DNA from 2 places in the Solibacillus sp. genome. Region 2 is predicted to be linked to the other one. Evidence: riboswitches for the same ligand, from Rfam matches in the RefSeq annotation. Region 2 holds a riboswitch; the other holds the start of a gene.
What was found. Region 2 has a riboswitch for preQ1 ahead of ABS917_RS08155 (QueT transporter family protein). Riboswitches for the same ligand answer to the same signal wherever they lie in the genome.
Positions count from the first base shown of each region.

Region 1: linked by a shared signal. The riboswitch ahead of queF (preQ(1) synthase) and the one ahead of ABS917_RS08155 (QueT transporter family protein) in region 2 are both predicted to bind preQ1.

Region 1 is NZ_JBELZM010000007.1:114,797-119,055, forward strand. Features, by position in the region: gene ABS917_RS09175 (hypothetical protein) at 590-916, shown strand; gene ABS917_RS09180 (VUT family protein) at 1,017-1,565, opposite strand; gene queC (7-cyano-7-deazaguanine synthase QueC) at 1,575-2,228, opposite strand; gene queF (preQ(1) synthase) at 2,274-2,774, opposite strand; PreQ1 riboswitch class I at 2,896-2,942, opposite strand; gene queE (7-carboxy-7-deazaguanine synthase QueE) at 3,058-3,786, opposite strand; gene queD (6-carboxytetrahydropterin synthase QueD) at 3,779-4,252, opposite strand.
Region 2 is NZ_JBELZM010000006.1:82,623-102,981, reverse strand. Features, by position in the region: gene trpC (indole-3-glycerol phosphate synthase TrpC) at 1-638, opposite strand, end outside; gene trpD (anthranilate phosphoribosyltransferase) at 635-1,672, opposite strand; gene ABS917_RS08160 (metal ABC transporter ATP-binding protein) at 1,678-2,661, opposite strand; T-box leader at 2,784-2,997, opposite strand; gene ABS917_RS08155 (QueT transporter family protein) at 3,177-3,662, opposite strand; PreQ1 riboswitch class I at 3,669-3,713, opposite strand; gene ABS917_RS08150 (ABC transporter substrate-binding protein) at 4,001-5,017, shown strand; gene ABS917_RS08145 (ABC transporter permease) at 5,118-6,158, shown strand; gene ABS917_RS08140 (ABC transporter ATP-binding protein) at 6,151-6,945, shown strand; gene ilvA (threonine ammonia-lyase IlvA) at 7,018-8,286, opposite strand; gene ABS917_RS08130 (SDR family NAD(P)-dependent oxidoreductase) at 8,648-9,397, shown strand; gene ABS917_RS08125 (YjiH family protein) at 9,464-10,819, opposite strand; gene bshB2 (bacillithiol biosynthesis deacetylase BshB2) at 11,101-11,778, opposite strand; gene ABS917_RS08115 (YojF family protein) at 11,792-12,142, opposite strand; gene thiD (bifunctional hydroxymethylpyrimidine kinase/phosphomethylpyrimidine kinase) at 12,371-13,219, opposite strand; gene ABS917_RS08105 (uracil-DNA glycosylase) at 13,382-14,065, shown strand; gene ABS917_RS08100 (uracil-DNA glycosylase) at 14,131-14,313, shown strand; gene ABS917_RS08095 (YwdI family protein) at 14,310-14,582, shown strand; gene ABS917_RS08090 (DUF423 domain-containing protein) at 14,663-15,043, shown strand; gene ABS917_RS08085 (amidohydrolase) at 15,178-16,374, shown strand; gene ABS917_RS08080 (methyl-accepting chemotaxis protein) at 16,371-18,056, shown strand; gene gerQ (spore coat protein GerQ) at 18,151-18,471, opposite strand; gene ABS917_RS08070 (hypothetical protein) at 18,520-18,648, opposite strand; gene ABS917_RS08065 (hypothetical protein) at 18,879-19,049, shown strand; gene hemQ (hydrogen peroxide-dependent heme synthase) at 19,162-19,899, opposite strand; gene lipL (octanoyl-[GcvH]:protein N-octanoyltransferase) at 20,065-20,359, shown strand, end outside.

The DNA of each region.
Region 1 (4,259 bases), on a different contig from region 2:
TTAATTGCAATTATCTCATTGGATATTCTATCAATGTCTCTTACAGAAAGCCTCTCTGCTTAAAAAGTTTTTCACTACTGTATAATACGCTTCTCCGTAACGAGTATAAGTGCGGTTACGTCTACGTTTATAATAATGAAAAGGAGTGATAACATGCTTGGAAAAAACATAGAAAATCAGCTAATAAATTTAATTCAAACTAAAATAAATCCAGATTCAGGATATTGTTCGGTTCATTTGCAAAGGGAACAAATCGCGATGATGCGATATCGACTTAGCTTATTTCAGCAATGAGCTGTTATCATTGTACGAACGTTTTTTGCTTACAGGCAAATGGCTGAAATAGCAGGGCGAGAAGTAGATTAAGTTGATCTATAACAAATTGATACAGTTTTTACGTTTCAACCACAAGGAATACCTATATATTCAAGATGAAAATGAATTTATGCGACAAAAAATGCGAGGATACAGTATATTGGCAACATTAAATAAGCAACGTGCAGGCATAATTGAAAGTATTAAAGAACGGGGAAGTGTTTTTAGCGATGAATAATGTATTTTATAGATTTTACGAAGGTAGTGTTACAACTTGAAGCATAACTATTTTAAGTTAAATGAAGATGATATTATAAGTATTCTAAAAGATTACTTACTTACTCAACTCGATTACAATCAATCTCAAGGAAATCTGGCATTAGTTCAATCTGAAAATAATGAGATTCAATTAATCGCAGCGTTTGGGGAAGCTAGCGATGACTCTATTCATAAATTAGATTTAAAAAATTTAGCGAGCACTATACCTTTAAATGGACCTATCTCAGCATTAATGGATGAATCTCAATTTAATTTAAACTCGCCTGAAGCAAAAACAGCACTTGAAAAATTTATAGAAAAACTAGAAAACGAAGGAATCTAACAGGATTCCTTCGTTTTCTTTATGGGCTGACTTTCTTATGATACGGTTCACCTTAATTAATGTAAGTGCGGTAAAAATATATTTAGCGTACTATTCTTAATTAGGCAGATATTTTAGATAGACGCTTTTCTTTATACACTAAACCTTGCGCTAATAAAGCCGCGCCAATCATTTGCATCACTATTTTCACAAACACTTGACCAACTATAGCTGCAGGGACGGCTACCCAAGGTATAAAGCCCGCACCAATCGGACTTAATCCTACAACTACAAAAATAACTGAATCTAACAAGCCTCCTACAATTCCACTATAAAACACGCGCCACGCCATCGGTAATTTTAAACGTGTATATATTTCTGTATCTGTCGTTTCTGCTACTAAAAATGACAACGCTGAAGCTGCAACGATGACCAATGTATCTCCTAATAAATAGGACACCACTGCTGATAATACTAACGCTAAGAAAATAAAGGCATATGTCTTTTTGCGGCCGTATTTATTTTGAACTATGTCGCGGAAAATAAATGTCGCACCAATAAAGAATGAACCCATCGGTACAATAAACATTCCAAATTCAAGTGGCATAAATCTCGCTGTTACGACATTTGCCGCAACAATTGATATTAAATAAAGTAAAACTCTACTCATAAAATCCTCCTATCTTAACGATTGTGCATAAGCTTCCATTCCTTGCAGACGAAGCTTACATGCCGGACACTCCCCGCATCCATCCGCTATTATTCCGTTGTAACATGTCAATGTTTTTTGACGTACAAAATCAAACGCACCTAGCTGATCCGCTAAAGCCCATGTCTCTGCTTTATTGATCCACATGAGTGGCGTATGTATAACAAATGATGTATCCATTGATAAATTTAATGTGACATTTAATGATTTTACAAAGGCATCGCGACAATCTGGATAGCCACTAAAATCGGTTTCGCATACACCTGTCACAATATGCTTAGCGCCAATTTGGCTTGCTAAAATCCCTGCGAATGATAAAAAAACTAAATTACGACCCGGTACAAATGTAGATGGGAGCTCGCCTTCCTCTCCTTCATTTATTTCGATATCGTCACGCGTTAAAGCATTCGGTGCTAACTGATTCAAAAGCGACATATTTAAAACATGATGTCGTACGTTCAATTCCTGTGCAATATGTTTAGCGCATTCGATTTCTAGTGCATGTCGTTGTCCATAATCAAAAGTTACTACTTCTACCTCTTTAAAGTTTTTTAAAGCCCAAAACAAACACGTTGTACTATCTTGTCCGCCACTAAATACAACAACGGCTTTTTCATGCTTCATTATTTTTCCCCTCTCTTTGCATGCAAAATTTATTGAATAAAGAAATTATCGATTATCAATTTTTTCAGGATATAAATCATGATTCATTAAACGATAGTTTGCTATTTCTTCATATTTCGTACCTGGACGACCGTAGTTACACCACGGATCGATTGAAATACCCCCACGTGGCGTAAACTTGCCCCATACTTCAATATAGCGAGGATCTAAAAGTTTAATCAAATCATTCATAATAATATTTACACAATCTTCGTGGAAATCACCGTGGTTTCGGAAACTAAATAAATATAATTTTAATGACTTACTTTCCACTATTTTTTTATCTGGAATATATGAAATATACATCGTTGCAAAATCCGGTTGCTGCGTAATCGGACAAAGACTTGTAAACTCTGGGCAATTAAATTTTACAAAATAATCACGGTTTACATGTAAATTGTCGACAGACTCTAATACTTCTGGTGCATATGCAAATGTGTAATTCACATTTTGATTCCCTAATAACGTTAAATCCTCTAATCCTTCTGTTTGGTGACGACCAGACATAAAAAAACCTCCTTAAGTTAATACCGTAGTATTCCAAGGAGGGCTAGCTGTAACGACTATAAACAAACTATTAGAGGCATAAAAAAAGCCACATCCGATATGGACATGGCGTAATATACATGTATCCATAGTTTTTTATAGAGGGTATCAGCTATGAACCTCTCCTGAACAACTCAGGTATTTCATTGTTTTTCATTTTATTATATATATTGTCATATGTAAATTAATATTTCTAAAATAATTTGAACTTACTTAAGATTCCCTATCATTTTACTGTCCTGAATTACACGCCTCTTTTATTTCCCCATATGAGAGTATGCAGCTGTGGAAGAACTTTAACATCGTTTAATTGTTCATCCATCATCACTTGATCAATGAGCATTTCATACTTTGCCAATAGATAGTTTGCTAATTGTCCTGTGTCTAAAGAGGTAATGTCATCATTTCCGACTTGTAAATAAAATGGGGTGTCTGGGTATCGTCGATGTACTTCTTTTGCATACTCATAATCCTCTTGATTAAACACGACGATTTTTAGCGACACGTGCTGATTCCCATTTTGAATTTTCAACTTCTCTAAAATATGGGACAGCATCAGAAAATCTGTTGTCATGCCTGAGCTAGGTGGCTTTGGTGAAATTGTTAATTCATCGATATCGTATAGCCAATCCTGCCACTTACTTCCTTGCGTCTCTACCCCAATTTTTATATTATTTTCTTTCAAAATCGCAGTCAGTGCACCTAGGTTGAAAAGAAGAGCTGGATTTCCTCCTGAAATGGTGACAAACGAAAACCTGTTTCCACCAAGACGTTTTAACTCCGCCCATATATCCTCCGCTGTCATTTGCTTGATTAAATGCTTGCCGCTGCCATCCCATGTAAATGATGAATCGCACCAAGAACAGGCATAGTCACATCCAGCTGTGCGTACAAACATCGTCTTCTGACCTATTACCATACCCTCACCTTGAACTGTAGGACCGAAGATCTCGATTACAGGGACTTTACTCAACTTCCATCCATTCCCTTCTTGCTTCAGCATAGCTCGTAGGCGTTTCATATAGCTTAACAAACTCTACACGTGCGCCATCATAACGTTGCTCCTTTTGCAAAGCTTCACTTAACCTTTCATAAATCCAAACAACGATATTTTCAGCTGTTGTATTCATCGGTGGTAGCGTTTCATTGATATAATGATGGTCCAAGTGCGTTTCGATTTGTTGCTTCCAAATTTCCTTAATATCCCCAAAATCAATCATCAATCCTCGATCATCCGTATAGCCGCTCAAGCCTAAAATTACACGATACGTATGTCCATGTAAATTTTTACACTTTCCCTCATAGTTATGTAAATGGTGCGCGGCGTCAAACGTAAACTCTTTACTCACAAGCACCCGTTTTGAATGATACTTTAATTGACTTTTTTTTATATCTACATCCATTTTTTGTAGCTTATCGACAATTCTAAAACCTGGCATACGTTAA
Region 2 (20,359 bases):
TCACTAATAAATGCTATCGGTGATGGGGGAAGAAGCTGTGCAATTTCAAGTGTTGCTGACAGTGAAACATCGAATGTTTTTAAATTCCGGTTATTCACCCCGATGATGTTTGCCCCAATGGCAAGGGCCCGCTTTAATTCATCAGCATCGTGTACTTCAACGAGCACTTCCAGCTGTTGTTCTGTCGCGTAGGCGTATAGGGATTTCAGCTGGTCTTCTGTTAATGCTGCGACAATCAACAGGATAACCGATGCTCCGGCAGCCTTCGCATAGTCGATCTGAACTTCATGAATAATGAAGTCTTTACATAAAACCGGTATGTCTACAGCATTTGCAACGGCATTTAAATCCGCATAGCTACCTTTGAAAAATGCGCGCTCTGTCAATACGGAAATACAGGCAGCACCTGCTTCTTCGTATTGTAAAGCTTGCTCAACAGGGTCGACTTCTGTCGCAATATCGCCTTTAGAAGGGGAGGCACGTTTCATTTCCGAAATTACTTGCAATGAATTGGCTGATATCAGTGTTTCGTATAGAGAAGGGCGAACCTTATCAATTGTTAAAAACACAGGCTTTGTCGAAAGCAATTGTGGCAGCTCAGTCTTTTTTTGGTCAATAATCCGGTCTAAAATTGTCATTTTACGGGTTCCTCCTGTATCTGTTCTTGGCTATAGGCAACGATATTTTCTAGCTTTTCATAAGCGCGTCCTGACATAATGCTGTCCTTCGCCATATCGATTCCTTCCTTCATCGTCTCGGCAAGCCCATATGCAAAGAAACCAATACCGGCATTTAAAAGAACCGTATCAAAATACACACTTTGTTTGCCTTTAAGTAAGTCACGCATAATGTCCGCATTTTCAGCAGGAGTGCCACCGCGAATTGCAGAAAGTGGCTGTGCGGCTAAGCCGACATCTTCAGCACGCAGTTTAAATGGGATCATGTCCCCCCGGTCTAACAGAACAAAAGTATTCTCACCATCCAGCGATGCTTCATCCATCCCTTGTGCACCTGACACGACGATTGCACGTTCACGTCCTAGCATATGGAGCACTTCCGCATAATCGGTCGTGAAGTTAGGTCGGTTAATGCCGACAAACTGTGTTTTTAACGGGACAGGGTTTGTCAGGGGGCCGACCAAATTGAAAATTGTCGGCTTGCCGATTGCCTGTCGTACTTCACCAATCCGTTTTAACTTCGGATGCATATTCGGAGCATGCAAGAAGGCGATACCATGCTGTCTGAGCAGTTCGGATGTTTGCTCGATATTCGGCAGCAGCGTAATGCCAAGTGCCTCCAACACATCCGAACTTCCTGAGGCACTTGATACTTTCCGGTTGCCGTGCTTAGCTACTGAAATGCCGCCACCTGCCAGTACAAATGCGGATGTTGTACTAATATTGAAGCTTTGAAGTCCATCACCGCCTGTGCCGCAGTTATCGATATAAATGCCTTCGGGTACGTCGACAGCAACTGCATGTGATTTCATTACTGAAGCTAAGCCTGCAACTTCATGTGCTGTTTCTCCTTTTGCGCTTATCGCCGTTAAAAATGAGGCGATCTGTTCTTTCGGTGTTTGCTCATTAAAAATTAGCTGTGCCGCCCGCTGCATTTCCTCAAAAACTAAGTGCTCTTTTCGCTCAATCTGTTCAATGTATGGAAGTAAAGACATGTTCATCATCCTTTCAGTAAAGAGTGGAATGGCGCTTCTTCATCTGCTTCCGAGTGAAGCTGTGCGACATTTCCTTGAATTATTATCGTCTGTTCAGGTGTTGTGAAATCGACCTGACCATTAAAGCCGATATAGCCGATTAAGCCTTGTGCTGGTAATAGCCCTTTCACGACATCGATTGCATGAAGGGTAGGGCTTAACGTACTTGTTGTAACATTGGCAAGCTGCTGCACCGAATTTTCTGTACTATAGCGTTCGATTGACGGAGCATCATTTGTAACGGAAATATTTCCGTTCCTTACTTGCATGTAGTTTGATTTTGATGTGCCGATTACTGTGCAATCATCAAATTCGACATAGTACATATATGGCGCAGCGTGTTCGACGCGCATTTTTCGATAAAGGGAAAGGGCCTCTCCTGTAAATTGCGCACGATAACGTCCATTTTCCTCTTTTTCGACATGTTGTAATGTATAGGGCGACTGTTCAGGTGTTGGTGTTGTAAACAGCTGTTCAATCAATTGATCAATATTTAGTTCTACTTGCTCTGCTTCAATATTTGTATGGAAAACAGCGATTTCATCTGTTAAATGATCAAAAATAACGAGCGTATCGTAAACATGAAACTGCAGTTCAGGCAATGGCTTCTGCAATGCGTGAATATAGCCAATTCCGCCACCTGTAAACGGATATTCCGTATGTGATGAAATACGCGGCATCACCTGCTTTAATAGTTGGATCAGCTCGCCTTCATATGTGTAGGCTTTACTGGAATGATGTGCATAATCTAAAAGCTGATCATCAGTCCCGATATATGTTTTGCGCGGGTTGACACCGATGAACGAATAGCGTCCATTGCCATCATATTTAGAGGAACTTTCCAATAAAAACTTCCGTTCACCTTGCAGTCGCTGGAAAATAGAAATCGGTGTCAGTAAATCCCCATTTACTTTTTTCATTGATGTACGAAAATGTTGCTGAACTACCATTTGAAACACTCCTTTTTTGAAATAAACTACGCCTTTACGATTCAGATTATTTAGCAATCTTGTAATTAATATAAAGCTTTGCTGAATAAAAAAAATCGCCCTCAGCAAAAGAATTAACTTTTGCTGAGGACGATCTGCACCGCGTTGCCACCTCGTTTGAAGCAACTGAAAAAACCTTGCTTCCACTTAAACCTGATAACGGCAGGGTACCGTCCGCCGACTAACGCCAGCAGCTTTCATAAGGCCCATTCACATTTACCTTTTGGCGTATTTTCACCAGCCATACGCTCTCTGGACAAAACGGTAAATGCTACTCTTCTTATTCAACAATTTACTCAACTAAGCTCAACTAAACGAAAACGGTGGTCACGCTCCCGCAACCTGCTACCGTAAATAACATTTGAATTATGCTTTATTCTAACACTGAAAAATGAAATGTCAAACAATTCTAAAACATTTTTGCTGAATAAAAAACCAGCTGACATAAAAAAAGTCAGCTGGTGAAACAATCGATATTAGATTAATTTTTTGAAATCCAATCGTTTATTTAAAGTGTACATAATCGGTGCTCCAACCGCCAATACAACAAATTCTCCAAATGCTACAAACAGCCAAGTTTCCCAGAACGGGAAGCCAAGCACGATATTCAGCTGTGCTGCAATGATAAACATTGTAAACGTAAATAGTGTTGTATTAATAACTAGACGAGCCCAAATGTTTTTCACAAACTTACAAATGAATATGAAAATTCCCAGTGTAATAATCGTATGTCCGACACCAAATACTAAGTCGATTGGACCGATCGAAGACATCAGGAAATTGGATATAAAAACACCTAAAACTACACCTAACATATAGCGCGGATTAAATGCGACTAAATGGTTAAAAATTTCGGCAATACGGAACTGTACTTGCCCAAAGCTAATTGGCGCAACAAGTATTGTGACAGCAATATATAATGCTGCAATAATAGCACTCGCTGCAATAAACTTTACCTTCATATGGAAATCCTCCTAGTTTTTTAACGTGGGATGGTTACGAACCACGCAAAGCAACTGCAATCATAGCAATATTGAAAATAAAAGTAAAGATATATAGTACTTTTTTTTCATTAAAACCTCAAAAAAATTGTAAAGAGTAAAAAGTTCAACAAACCGCGTTGCTTAGCGGTTTGAAGTGTATCAACTAAATTCCAAAATGAGGCACATTACCTAGAATGAATTCAGAACATTCCAAATGTTATTGACTATCTAAATATGACGCGGTAATATTATTTCAATACTTCATCGAAATGAAGTTCGGCGCTTTAAATCGATAAAGTTAACTAGGGGGAAATAAGATGAGAAAAAATTTAATGAAGCTGTCCTTTTTATTATTCGGGCTTCTTTTATTATTAGCTGCTTGTGGCGGGGAAGAGAGCGACACATCTTCGAACGAGACGTCAAATGGCGAAGCTGTAGATACAACTCAAGCAGATAGCGACAAAACTTTTAAAATCGGAACAACACAGATTGTTGAGCATCCTTCATTAGATGCAGCAAAAGAAGGATTTAAAAAAGCAATTGAAGATGCAGGTATTAAAGCAGAATACGTAGACAAATCTGCGAACAATGATAACAGTGCGAACATGACAATCGCCCAGCAGTTAGTCGGGGATAATGTAGATTTGATTTTCGCGAACTCAACACCTTCAGCGCAGGCTGCAAAAAGTGCAACTTCTGATATTCCGGTTATCTTTACATCGGTAACGGATGCAGTAGGTGCAGAATTGATCGAGTCAATGGCAACACCTGGTGCTAACGTAACAGGTACGATTGATTTACATCCGGAAACAATGCCGAAAACAGTTGCTTTCCTAAAAGAACTAGGGGCAAAAAATATAGGGATGGTATATAACGCTGGTGAACAAAATTCAGTTGCACAAATTGCGGCAGTGAAAGAAATTGCAGCAAAAGAAGGCGTAACTATTGTGGAAGCAGCGGTATCTGCTTCATCGGAAGTACGTCAGGCAGCAGAGTCACTAGTAGGAAAAGTAGATGCATTTTATATTATTACAGATAATACGGTCGTATCGGCACTTGAATCTGTAATCGAAGTAGCAGATGCAAACAAATTACCGCTTATTGTCGGTGAGCTTGATTCAGTAGAGCGCGGCGGTTTAGCAGCATACGGTTTCGAATACTACGATATCGGCTATGAAGCAGGGCAAATGGCAGCACAAATTTTATTGGAAGGCAAAACACCTTCAGAAGTTCCGGCTGCATACCCGGCTAACCTGAAACTAGTAATCAATAAAGCTACTGCAGAAAACCTAGGCTTGGAAATTAAGCCTGAATGGGAAGCAGAAGTACAATAGTTCATTTTTATTTATACAAAAAGCAAGTCAGCCTAAACAGGTATAAAATGTTTAGGCTGACTTGCTTAAAACTTTTAAAAAAGTCAGGAGATGATTCGAGATGTTTACAGCTATGTTTGGGTCAGTGGAGCAAGGGATCATCTATGCAATTATGGCACTTGGGGTTTATTTGACATTCCGTGTGCTGGATTTTCCGGATTTAACGGTTGATGGAAGCTTTGTAACGGGGGCAGGTACGGCAGCGATGATGATCGTGCTTGGCTATAATCCGCTCCTTGCCACATTGGTCGCAACAGTTGCTGGATTTATTGCTGGATGTATGACAGGAATTTTACACACTAAAGGGAAAATAAATCCGCTGCTTGCAGGGATTTTAATGATGATTGCTCTCTATTCGATTAATCTTCGAATTATGGGGCTAAGCTCAGATACCGGTGTAACCCGACCAAATATTCCACTATTAAATTCAGAAACAGTTTTTTCGACGTTCGGCTCTTTCTGGTCGAATTTAGGCATTGATTCAGCAATTACAAACGTACTGAAATCAATGGGCTTAGCTTCTGTTCCAACAACTTGGGGAATTTTAATTTTAATGATTATTGTTACAACGGTTATTAAACTAGTAGTAGACTGGTTCTTAAAAACAGAAATCGGTCTCGCAATCCGTGCAACAGGCGATAATAAACGAATGATCCGCAGCTTTTCGGCAAATACCGATTCATTAGTCATTTTAGGACTGGGAATTTCAAATGGTATGGTAGCATTATCGGGTGCATTAATTGCCCAGTATACAAAGTTTGCCGATGTCGGTTTAGGTATAGGTATGATTGTTGTCGGTTTGGCATCTGTAATTATTGGTGAAGCAATTTTCGGAACAAAATCGATTGTTCGTGTCACATTTGCAGTTATTGCCGGGGCAATAATTTACCGAATGATTTACGCATTGGCGTTACGTGTAAAATGGCTTGACTCGGGTGATATGAAATTAATTACGGCGGTTATCGTTATTTTAGCGCTAGTAATACCGCAAATCGTAGGGAAATATAAAGAGAAAAAGAGAAAAGCAAAACGTTTGGAAGAACGTCTCGCATTACAGCAGACAAAAGTAGATATTGAGCAGGGAGGGAAGAGCCTTGCTTAAATTAGATGGCATTAATAAAGTATTTAACGAAGGTACACCCGATGAGAAAATTGCACTGGACAATATTAACTTGCATTTGGCACCTGGTGATTTCGTTACAATTATCGGTAGTAACGGTGCCGGAAAATCGACAATGATGAATATGATTTCCGGAGCGTTAACACCAGATTTCGGCACTGTCGAAATTAACGGCAATGATTTAACCCGCCTGCCTGAATATAAGCGTGCTGTCCATATCGGCCGTGTTTTTCAGGATCCGATGGCAGGTACAGCACCAACGATGACAATTGAAGAAAACTTGGCGATTGCCTATTCACGTAACACGAAACGTTCATTGCGCTTCGGTGTTGATAAAAAGCGTCGTGAGTTTTTTAAAACATCATTGGAAAAACTGCATTTGAATTTGGAAAACCGATTATCGGCTAAAGTCGGATTACTATCCGGCGGGGAACGTCAGGCATTAAGTTTATTAATGGCGACATTTACGAAGCCTTCGATTTTACTGCTTGATGAACATACAGCTGCACTTGACCCGTCACGCGCTGAACTTATTACAAAGCTGACGAAAGAGCTGGTCGAGGAAAGCCGGCTGACGACACTGATGGTCACGCATAATATGCAGCAGGCGCTCGATTTGGGTAATCGCCTCATTATGATGGATAAAGGTCAAATCATCCTGGAAGTCGGTGAAGACCGTAAACAGGACTTGACGATTCCGGATTTAATGCACGAGTTCGAACAAATCCGCGGCGAAAAAATGAATTCAGACCGCGCGTTGTTAGGCTAAATGAAAAGTTCCAGACAGATAAAGCAAAAACTCGATTTTCTCCGAGAGAAAATCGAGTTTTTATAATTCATTTTAAACTAGCAACGCAAACAGTGTACTGTCGTTATTTACTTCTTTGTACTCAAAACCGTTTGCGTGCATACGTTCAATTAATCCTGCGTGGTCTTCGCGATGTGCAAGTTCAATGCCGACCAATGCTGGACCACTTTCTTTATTGTTCTTCTTCGTATATTCAAACGTTGTAATATCATCATTCGGACCAAGCACTTCCGTTAAAAATTGGCGTAATGCTCCAGAACGCTGAGGGAAACTTACGATGAAATAGTGCAGCAGCCCTTCATAAATCAGCGAGCGCTCTTTAATTTCCTGCATTCGTCCTATATCGTTATTTCCTCCCGAAATAATGATGACTACCGATTTTCCGAGAATTTGCTCTGCGTAAAAGTCGAGTGCAGCAACCGATAATGCTCCAGCAGGCTCGGCAATAATTGCATGCTTATTATATAGATCTAAAATAGTCGTACATACTTTGCCTTCCGGAACGGCGATAATATCATCCAAATAGTGACGGCATACTTCATATGTATCATTCCCAACACATTTAACAGCAGCCCCATCAACGAATTTATCGATCGAATCCAAAGAAACCGCTGCTCCATTTTGGAAAGCAGATTTCATGCTAGCTGCACCAGCAGGCTCCACACCGATAACTTTACTCGAAGGGGATAAGTTTTTAATGTAGGAAGAGACGCCAGACATTAAGCCACCACCGCCTATACTGCCAAATACATAATCGATCGGTTCTTCGATGTCATTCATAATTTCAACCGCCACTGTTCCTTGGCCAGCCATTACATCTGCATCATCGAACGGGTGGATGAAAATGCGATTCTCCTGCTCACAATAGGCAAGTGCGCTTTCCGCAGAGTCATCAAATGTATCTCCTGCCAGCACAATCTCCACAAAGCTTCTGCCAAACATCCGTACCTGATCGATCTTTTGTTTCGGTGTTGTTTTCGGCATAAAGATTGTCGCTTTAATTTCCAGCTTTGCGCACGCATAGGCAACACCTTGTGCATGATTGCCGGCACTTGCACAGACGACACCTGATGCACGAGCCTCAGTTTCAATTTTTTTAATTTTATAGTAGGCACCACGTAATTTAAATGAGCGAACATGCTGCAAATCTTCACGCTTAAAGTAAATTTTTGCCCCATACTTTTCTGATAAATATTCGTTTAATTGCAGGGGTGTATGTACAACAACATCTTTTAAAAAATGATGTGCGATTAATACGTTTTCGACTGCAATCGTATTCGGTTGAGTAACTCCCATATCCATGTAACCTCCGTCATCTGATTAAAGATTATATTATTCTATCATAAATTTATGTCGTAATGGCTTAAAAATTCTGTAAATTATGAAAATTCATCAATACGCCATAATGAAAGCGTTTTAATAGAGAAATCGAGCATTGATTCAGACAAGATTCCCTTCAAATTGGTACGCACACTAAATTTCATTGAAGTGCATATCCATGAACGGAACAGGTAAAGCTTATGTATGTACCAAGTCGTAAATCACCTCCCAATGTTTAGTTGAAAAGCAAAGGGGAAAAATAAATTATTGTGGCATGACAATTTTGCGGATAGGAAAAACTTATTGGCAAGCGTCTAAAATCATATAATCAGGAGGAATAGGGATGACTAAAACAGCGATTATCACAGGTGGAGGCAGCGGGTTAGGACAGGCAACAGCCATCCGTATGGCTCAGGAAGGTATTAATATTGCGGTAGTGGATGTCAGTGAAAAAGGCGGAAACGAAACAGTTGAACAAGTAAAAGCGCATGGCGTAGACGCTATTTTCATTAAAGCGGATGTATCAAAAGCTGAGGAAGTAAAAAACTATGTTGAAGAAACACAGAAGCATTTCGGTTCGATTGATTACTTCTTTAACAATGCAGGGATTTCCGGCAGCGGTAAATTCTACTTAGACACTACGATTGAGGAAATTGAACAAATTGTCGGCATCAACCTGCTTGGGGCACTTTATGGTGTACGCTATGTGGCGGAAGTAATGCTGAAAAACGGTGGTGGTTCCATTGTGAATACGGCATCAAGCGCCGGTGTAATTGGACAGGATTCCGTTGTTACATATTCGGCAACGAAACACGGAATTGTCGGGTTAACGAGAAGTATGGTAGCGGAATACGCGAAAGACGGACTTCGCGTGAATGCGATTGCACCAGGGCCGACTGAAACACCAATGGTAAAAGCCTTTTATGAAGCAAATCCGCAAATGAAGGAAAATGCTACAGGCGGAATCCCGCAACAACGTTTAGGTACACCAGAGGAAGTAGCAGAGCTTGTAACCTTCCTGTTAACTTCAAAAGCAGAGTATATTAATGGGGAAGTTATTCGTATCGACGGTGGCTTCACAAGCACGAAGTAAATAGTAAAAAGGGCTGCCCGGAAGTCAGTAGAAAATCTGACTTTCCGGCAGCCCTTTATTGTTTAGTTAAAATAAAAGATGTGCAATTGCTGCGATAATCGGAATCGAGATGATTGTACGGATTAAGAAAATCATGAATAGATCCCAAAGCTTTAATGGAAGCTTCGTACCTAATATCAGTCCGCCGACTTCAGACATGTAGATTAATTGTGTAACCGATACTGTCGCGATGAAGAAGCGTGTCATTTCGGATTCAATGCCAGCACCTAAAATTGAAGGTAACAGCATGTCCGCAAAACCGACAATCATCGTTTGTGCAGCTTCGCCGGCTTCAGGAATTTGCAGAAGCGCTAAAATTGGCTCAAACGGCATTCCTAGAACACGGAAGAAGCTTGTGAACTCGGCTAACACTAATGCGATTGTGGCGAACGCCATAATAATTGGTGTAACCGCAAACCACATCTCCAGTACATTAATAAAACCGTTTTTGATCATTTTACCTAAGTTACGGTTAGAATCAGCTTTCGATAAAGCATTGTGCAATCCATAGGAGAATACATTATAGCCTTCTTGTACATCTTCACGGTTTGCAGGAACGTGTGAACCATCAATTAAAGTATCCGCCTTTTGTTTTAACGGATAAATACGAGGCATAATGAATGCTAAAATTAATCCGCAAAGAATGACAGAAGCATAAAACTCGATAAAGTAATCACCAATGCCGATTGTTTCAACAACGACTAAACAGAATGTGATCGATACGACCGAGAAAGTTGTCGCGATTGTCGCTGCTTCACGGCCTGTATAATTTTTTTCTTCATACTGTTTGCTTGTAAGTAATACGCCGATTGTGCCATCGCCAACCCAAGAAGCGAGACAGTCAATGGCAGAACGGCCTGGGATCTTGAATAGGGGACGCATAATTTTCACCATCATTGAACCGAAGAACTCGAGTAAACCGAAATCTGTTAATAGCGGCAGCAATAACCCTGCGAATAAAAACAGCACGAACATAAACGTTACAAGACCAGTTGCGGGATCAATTAGCACACCTGTCGTTACTTCGCTCGTTAAGCTTTCAGGACCAACTTGGAAAAGAAACATACTTGCAAAAATTACTGCAAGCACACGCATGATTGTCCAGAACCAGTTCACACGGAATAATGAATCAACTAGTGTTCGTTGCTCTTTTTTTTGCGGAATAAACTGCATTACGACAGATCCTACCGCTGCAATAATAAACACGATGAGTGCGAACCAGTGGATGAATGGCTCCACTTTACCTGCCAAAAAGTTCGCAAGAATCGCAATCGGTACTTTTATGCCGTCTTCTGTATTAATTGGTGTAATAAATAAAAACACACCAAGTGCAGAAAGGGCAATAAACAGAAACCAAGTATAAGAAGAAAATTTTGTTTTCATATATGATAACCTCTTTGATTGTTAGTTTGAATATTTATACACTATAAAACGTGAATATTCATTTGTCTACTGTTTTACATAAAGATTAATATTTCTGAAAACTATATTGATTAAAAAATGAATATAATTAGGCAGGCGAAAGGTTTAGACGTAATAGGCATCATATTTTTGAAGAAATAAGCTAAAATTGAACCGAATAAAAATACAAGAGATGAATAAGAGAAAAAAGGACGCCTGCAAATCCAAAAATATGCAAACGTCCTTGAAATTATAAATATACATTAATCATTGAATGTTACAGTATAAAACCTTTCGTGGCTTAACCAGTTATCTAGTGAGACATCACCGGTATCTACTCGTTTTTCTGCGTCTTGTATCATCCAGGCAGTTTGAGAAGCATGCGCTTTTAAAGCTTTTAACTTATCTGCTTTGACAGACGAGATTTCGATTGTAACATCCGGCTCACCGTTTTTCTCGACTGTGTCATTCGCAAATGCACAAGCTAAAATACGAGGGCGATACTGTTTATCGATACGACGTACCGCTTCAACAACAGCGCGCCCAGTTGCTTCATGATCAGGATGGACAGCAAAGCCAGGTAAAAATGTGAAGATTAGTGATGGATTCAGCTCGACAATCAAATCATTAACGAGCTTGACCATTTTTTCATCGTCTTCAAATTCAACTGTTTTGTCACGTAAACCCATCATACGCAAATCACCGATACCCATTGCTTCACATGCATCCACCAGCTCTTTTCGGCGAATTTCAGGCAATGATTCGCGTGTTGCGAATGGAGGATTTCCTAAATTTCGTCCCATTTCGCCCAATGTTAAACAAGCATATGTAACAGGAACTCCCATATTGTGGAATAAGCGTAATGTACCTGCAACTGAAAAGGCTTCATCATCCGGATGCGGATAAACGACTAAAACGTGACGTTCTTCTTGTAATGTCATATAAGCGACCTCCTTAATAAGCAAATGGCGTTTCGCTGATTTCCAATGCAACCGCCAGCTTTCCAGTATTATCTAAACCGGCCATTAGTAATCGGCCCTGATCATCCAGTTCAAAATGTGTAATTCCTTGCGCGTAAACCCAGCCATGCGGCATTTTAAGACCGACACGGTGCGGTGCGTCTCCTACAACTTTTCCTAATTCATAGCGTATTTGTACATTTCGGATAAATGCGCCTGCATTAAAAAAGCCTTCATTGTAATGTGTTGCATAAGAGCCATTTGTAGTTTCTAGATGAATAAAAACGTCTTTGTTCGCAAAAGAATTAATTAATTCCTGGAGCTCGTTAGTATTTACTTCCTTCATCACTCTTATTAACTCCTTTCGAATCTTTCTATTAATAGTATAGTCAAATATATTCGACTGTGAAACGAAAAAGTCACACAAGAATCGAGTTCTTGTGTGACGCAGCTATATCAAGTACGCCTCAGCGTAATTGCGTCCGGATTCGGCTTTGCGTTGACGCAAAGAATTCCTTGCCGAATCTGTAACATCCGCCGGAGGCAAAACTTCTACTTGTAGAAGTTTTATGCATTATGCTTTAACATAATTTGGAATTGTTGTAACAGTAACTTCAGGTGCACCGAAGCGTGGTTTTGCCCCATGCATTACTGGTCCAACATGTTCATTTAAAGCCCAACCGTGTTTAATCGCCGCTGAAACGAATTCTTTCGCTTCAATAACCGATTCCTCAACAGTAAGACCATTTGCTAAGTTTGCACAAATACTCGCTGCAAAAGTACAGCCTGCCCCATGATTATAAGTAGAAGAAACTTTTTCTGTTTCTAATAATTTAAATTCTACTCCATTATAGAACAAATCAACGGCTTTATCATGTACTAAGGCTTTTCCACCTTTAATTACAACATTTTTCGCGCCAAGCTCATGAATTTTCACAGCGGCAGCTTGCATTTGCTCGATTGTTTTCGGCGTTGTTGTGCCTGCCAGCTGTCCCGCTTCGAAAAGGTTAGGTGTGACAACTGTTGCATAGGGTAATAAATATTTAATCATTGCTGTCGTGTTGCCAGGGTTCAATACTTCATCTTCGCCTTTGCAAACCATTACAGGATCGATGACAATTTTATCTGTACCGGAAGCCTGAATCGCTTTTGAGGCCATTTGAATAATTTCTTCAGTTGAAAGCATGCCCGTTTTAATGGCATCGACACCTGTTGAAAGGGCTGTATCAATTTGTTTCTGCAATAATTCAGTCGGTAGTGGTGTCACTGTGTGGCTCCAAGTTTTCGGATCCATTGTCACAACAACTGTCAATGCGACCATTCCGTATGTGCCATGTTCCTGGAAGGCTTTTAAATCGGCCTGCATTCCTGCGCCTGCAGAAGTATCAGAACCGGCAATCGTTAAAGTTTTTTTAAGTGTCATATAGCATAGCTCCTTAAAGTGAAAATTCGAATTATAATTAGGTTAAGTATAACGTCTAGCTGACTATATAAAAATAGTCAGAAAACGAAAAATCTATAATGCCAGAAAAATTACTTGAACTTCTGCATGAAATTCAATAGCGTTTAAAATGAGGTGGAAATTATGATGGAACAGTTGACGAATAGTTGGAAAGATTTATTGGCTCGAGAAGTAGAGCAGCCGTATTATAAACTTCTTGAAACATTTTTAGAGAGACAATACATGGAAGAAACAGTTTATCCGAAGAAGGAGAATATTTTTAATGCTCTCCAGTTAACGGATTACGATAATGTAAAAGTAGTCATATTAGGACAAGATCCGTATCATGGTCCGAATCAGGCACATGGATTAAGTTTTTCGGTTGAAAAAGGGCAAAAATTGCCTCCGAGTCTAAAAAATATGATGAAGGAACTGCAGCAGGACATTGGCTGCGAAATCCCGGAGCATGGGGACTTAACGTCGTGGGCAAAGCAGGGCGTATTATTATTAAACACCGTCTTAACTGTACAAGCAGGCAAAGCAAATTCCCATAAAGGGCAAGGTTGGGAACAATTTACGAATGCTATTATTGAAAACCTCGCGAAACGTGAACAGCCAATTGTATTTTTATTATGGGGAAAACCGGCACAAAGTAAACGGATTTTAATTGAACGAATTTCTGACAACCATATTATTTTACAATCTCCACATCCGAGTCCATTAAGCGCACACCGCGGCTTTTTCGGAAGCAAACCATATTCAAAAGCAAATGAAGCACTTCTGTCTTTAGGTCAGCAGCCGATTGACTGGTGCTTAACGAATAAATAGGAAAACAAGCTAAACTTTTGCCTGAAAGCATGATAAAGTATTGATAGAAAGAGAGGGAACGGCAAATGAAAGTAGATTGCTTTAAATGCCAGCATTTTCGTGTGACATGGGATCAGTTTAATCCGCGCGGTTGCACAGCATATGGCTTTAAAACGAAGCAGCTGCCATCTCTCGTTGTAAAACAGTCTTCGGGAATGGACTGCTTAAAATTTGTACCGAAAAATAGAGAAGGTGGGCAAAAGCGATGATTACGTATGAATCGATTGTTAAGCAAATTGAAAAATTGACAACAGAAGCAGCACATGCGTCAACAGAACAACAAGCCCGTGAAAAGCTGGCGGCAATTCGTGCGCTATGTGATGTCGTTTTAGACGAAAAAATCAGTTCGCCAAAACCTGCTTCCATAAATAGCATGAGTTCAACGATCTCGTCACCTGTATACACGCAACCGGTTGCAATTCCAGCACAAAAGCTTGAAGAAGACGATGCAAACGGCGACTCATTGTTTGATTTTTAACAGAGAGAAACGCCCTTGCGGAATGGAATCCCCCTATTATAGGGATGTAACCTGGATTAAAAAAGAAAGAGGTAAAAGAAATGAAAGGTTCAATAATATCTGGCGCAATTCATGGATTTTTAGCAGTTGCATTAGGCGCCTTTGCAGCACATGCACTGGAAGATTTGCTCGATGATTACAGTGCCGGCATTTGGGATACAGCAATCCAATATCAAATGTTTCATGCAACAGCACTTATTTTGGTTGGTATTTTAATGTCAAAAGCAATTTTCGGTGAAGTGAAGCAGTTGAAAATTGCGATGTTCTGCTTTAATGCAGGTATTGTATTCTTCACAGGAAGCTTAATGATTTTAGCTTTAACAGGAATCGGCGTACTCGGGGCTATTACTCCTATTGGCGGAGTATTCTTTTTAGTGGGCTGGATTATGGTTATAACAACAGTAGTAAAAAAGACTCAATAAAATTCGTAGCATATACTCCTTAAAATGGAAGTATATGCTTTTTTTATTATTTTGTTAGGAAAATAAAATCTTTTATCTAAATTATTTGAATTTATTGTATAGTTATAAAGTAAGAGAGTAAAGGGGTAAGGAAAATGGACCAATTATTATTAAAGTTAGAAGAAAATTTTGAAGAGATGGTATTTATTCGACGCTATTTACATGAGCACCCGGAACTATCCCATCACGAAGTACATACACCTGCATATATTGCCAATTTCCACCGTGAATTAGGTTTGGAAGTTCGAGAATATGTTGGAGGCCGTGGAGTTGTAGCTACATTAAAAGGAGCAAATCCAGGGAAGACAGTAGCTTTACGTGCGGATTTTGATGCATTGGCAATTCAGGAACTAAATGATTTTCCTTATAAATCAAAAAATGATGGAGTGATGCATGCATGCGGCCATGATGGTCATACGGCAACATTACTTATCTTGGCGAAAGTATTAACAGAAATGCGGGAACATCTATCCGGCAATATCGTGTTTATCCATCAGCATGCAGAAGAGCTTGCTCCAGGAGGGGCAAAGGCAATGATTGAAGATGGCTGTTTAGACGGTGTAGACGTAATTTTCGGAACACATTTATGGGCACCGACTCCCTTAGGAGAAGTGCTTGTACGAGAAGGAGCCATTATGGCAGCAGCAGATCGATTCGAAATTGTGATTCAAGGAAAGGGAGGACACGGTGCAGAGCCACAGCATTCGGTTGACGCAATCGTTGTTGGTGCACACTTTGTCACACAATTACAGACAATTATTTCACGCCGCATTGCACCGCTTGAATCGGGTGTAGTGACGGTCGGGCAATTTGAAGCGGTTAATCCGTTCAATGTCATAGCGGATACAGTAAAAATTCAAGGAACTGTTCGTGCCTTTGATGAACAAGTGCGAAAGCAGATGAAAGAGGAAATCGAATTATTATTGAAAGCGACATGTTTAGGAATGCATGCTGACTACCGTTTTGAATATTTCGATGGTTACCCTCCCGTAATTAACCATGTAGCCGAAACACAATTTGTTGCCCAAATAGCAAACGGAACATCAGGTGTTGAAAAGGTTTCCGTTTGTCCTCCATTTATGATTGGAGAAGATTACGGCTACTATATGCAGCATGTTCCAGGAACTTTCTTCTTTACAGGAGCAAAGGATCCGGAGTGGGAAACGGTATATCCGCACCATCATGCCCGGTTTGATTTTGATGAACGGGCAATGCTTGTTGCTGCAAAAGTTTTAGGACAGGCGACATTGGAATTTCTTTTAAATGACCAACGAGAAGAGGAATCAACATGAGTGTAGGGAAAAGGTTAAATGCTGCACTAATTATAATGATCATATTAATTACTATTACAGTAGTACTTAACTATATGAGTCTGAAAAATATACAAGGAAATATGGATGAAGCACTCGACTACCGGGTTGAGCAGATTCGTTCTTTAGACACAATCCGTTTTAACGTTGCCATGCAAGGGATGTATGCGCGGGCATTTGTTTTTGATGGAAAAGAGGAATCTGCCAAAAGCTTTAAGCAGTACAACGAATTACTGGATCAGGAGATTGAACATTTAAGTAAACTAGTATCAAGCGATACGATGAAAGAACTGATGGAACAAATCATCAAATACCGGGATGACTTTAATTACGGTTATCTTGATATGATGGATGCTTTCGAACGGGGAGATCAAATACTCGCAAACGGTTTTATTAATACAAAGCTGCGCGCAGCAAGTGACGGAATGTTCGATGCAACAGCTCAAATGGTAGAGTATCAGGAAAATAAGCTCGATGCGATTAATACGAAAACAGATGATTCATTTGCCTTCTCTGTTTTAGTTGCCGGTATTGCTTTAGCTATCAGTGTTCTTATCGGCATACTTGTTATGGTATATATTCGTAAAACAATTATTTCTCCATTGAATGGTATTGTAAATGAAGCAAATATTATTGCAGCAGGGGATTTATCGCAGCAAGATATTGTAGTGAAGACGAAGGACGAAATTGGCCAGTTAGGCAATGCGTTCAATTCGATGAAAAACAATTTATCGAACCTGATCAAAAATATTCAGGTTAATTCAGAGCAAGTAAACGGCGCAGCACAGGAACTTTCGGCAAGCACCGAAGAAATATCGGCGACGACGGAAGATGTAACGGTGCGCGTAAATGATACAGCTGAAAGAGCACAAATTTCTGCTCATGCATCAAATGAAAGTGCCCGTGCAATGGAAGAAACAGCAGCAGGCGTACAACGTATAGCGGAATCAACGCAAAAATTGCTTGGAAATTCGGTTGATGCGACACAGACAGCTAAAGACGGTGGGCAAATTATTTATGATGCCCAACAACAAATGAGTATTATCAGTTCGTCAACAAACTCTGTAAATGCTCTAGTGCAAAAACTGGCGCAGCAAACAGAGGAAATTAATAATATTTCCCAACTTATCACATCGATTACAGATCAGACGAATTTATTGGCATTAAATGCAGCGATTGAAGCCGCGCGCGCCGGAGAACATGGAAAAGGGTTCGCAGTCGTAGCAGATGAAGTGCGGAAGCTGGCCGAGCAATCGAAATCATCCGCCAACTCAATAGTTAACTTAACACTTGAAATTAAAGCAGATACGGAAAATGTTGAACGTGCGGTAACAGAGTCGTTAGTTTCTGTGGAAGATGGTGTGAAGATTATTTCGAACGCCGGGGAATCGTTTACATCGATCGTAAATGCAGTGACGCAAATGTCAATGCAAATCCAGGAAATTTCAGCTACTTCCGAGGAGCTTTCTGCAAGTGCAGAGCAGGTGACGGCATCGGTTAATGAAATTGCACAAAGCTCAAATGAATCAAGCAGTAACTTAGAGATGGTAGCTGCAGCAGTAGAGGAGCAAACCGCTACAATGCATCAAGTAAATGCAATAGCCGTATCACTAAGCGACAATGCTCAAACACTTCAACAGGAAATTCAGCAGTTTAAAGTATGACTCTTCAAAACGGTACCTTATACAGGTGCCGTTTTTGCTGTTGCACGGTATTTTACGCAACAAAAAAGGCGCTTGATGAAGGCGCCTTACTTTTTTATGGTTGTTGTGTAAAGTAACTTAATTCTTCATCGAACTCCGCATAGTCGAAGTAAATCATCGGGAACAGGAAGCGATGGTTATTTTTTAAATCACGTAAAATAACATGGTCACGGCCGGCTGCTTCCACAACTCCTCTAACCGCCCGTGTATTACTGCCAGCTACCGCATTATCAAATGAAAAATAAAACGTACCCGGTTTACCTCTGTTTAATCGTAAAATATTCTCGATATAGGATTCCTCACGTGGAAAGCCTACTCCTTGCATACCTTGCATAGTTGTAGGCATCGGAACCGTCGCAGGATTCATCTGTTGCATTGGAGACGTCCAATAATAAGTCAATTTTGCATCCTTTCATAAAGAAATTTAATATACTGCAGTCATCGGCACAAGAAACAGTAAACGAAGAAATGGCTGCTGTTTCTCTGTCTTCACACTAAGCAGGGCACTTGCATCACCTTCTGCCGCACTGTAACCGAGAAAGAAGGGCGGCATGTAAACCTTTTATTTGAAGTTTAGGCGTTCGATGTGACCTCCTTTTTCGATTTAGTATATGCATAAACAAAAAAAATGAACACCAAATACAGTGTTGTTTTTTGACCACGCAACATACAATAGGATAATTAGTTCGGTTATATGTAATAAATTTCAATGAAATGGGTAAAATAAAGTGAAAAAATGAGAGATTGTTGCCGGTGTTGACGAGAAACGCGGGAGTGAACATCATGAAAATAGGGGTTTGGTTAGGCATAATAATTAGCGCATTATTGTCCTTTGCGGTTGCAATTTTTTACGAACAGCCGGTTCATTGGTATTTATTAGTTCTTCTAATCGTCATCGGTTTATTCATTAATACGATTATTATCATTTTAAAATTGCAGGATGATCATACGTGAAAGATGGGTCGAAATATATCGACTCATCTTTTTACGTTTTAGAGAAAAATAAACCCGTCAACCTTGTGTGTTTGGGTATTCCAATCATCAAGGAGGAGCGGGTTTATAAGTATTAAATCGCTAACAGTATTTCCAGTTTTTCATTGTCCAGCAGGTTTCCAACTAAGAACTCTCCAAATTCGCCGTAGCGTGCTGAAACTTCATCAAAGCGCATTTCGTAAACGATTTTCTTGAATTGAAGCATATCATCAGAGAATAATGTAACGCCCCACTCATGATCATCTAAACCGACAGAACCTGTAATGATTTGTTTGATTTTACCTGCATAGCTGCGGCCGATTAGACCGTGGTCATACATTAATTTTTTACGATCTTCCATTGAAAGCATGTACCAGTTGTCATTGCCTTCGCGTTTTTTGTCCATTGGGTAGAAGCATACGTATTTTGATTTTGGCAGTTCAGGATATAAACGCGCACGAACATGCGGGTTTTGATAAGGATCTTCATCTGATTTACCTGCTAAATAGTTCGATAATTCGACTACAGAAACGTAAGAATACGTTGGAATTGTAAAATCGGCAATCGCCAATTTCGCGAATTTTGTTTCGATTTCATTTAGTTCTTCAGGTGTTTCACGTAAAGTCATAATCATGAAATCCGCTTTTTGGCCAATAATTGAGTAAAAAGCATTCGAACCTGTATCTTTATTTAAGTCTTCTAAAAATGCCATAAATTCTTTTGTAGCGGCTTCGCGTTCTTCAGCCGAAACCAATTTCCATGATGCCCAGTCCATTGAGCGGAAATCATGTAATGCGTACCAGCCATCTAATGTAATTGCTGCTTCATTCATCTGTTCAAACACTCCTTGTAAATGAAAATGATTCACAATTAGTGTAGCATAGTTTCATGAAAAAATATCATTTCAAAACTGCAAATTCCGTCAATTCACCAATTTGACATGACTTTAAAATACGGTATGCTAAAGTGAGGAAAAATTAGGCTAGGAGTATAAAATATGAATGATATTTTGCAGCGAACAATGTGGCGTTTTATCGATCAGTCGATCAGTGCGAATAAACGCTCGCCTTTAGAGTCCTTTGCAATGGATGATACACTATGTCATCTTGTCGGTCAGAAAATGACCAATTCTACAATACGTACATGGGTCCATCATGACGCAGTAGTTCTTGGAATCCAAGATCACCGGTTGCCTTATATTGAGCAAGGGATGGATACATTGAAGAATAGTGGTTATGATCCGATTGTCCGCAATTCTGGAGGACTGGCGGTCGTATTGGATGCAGGAGTTT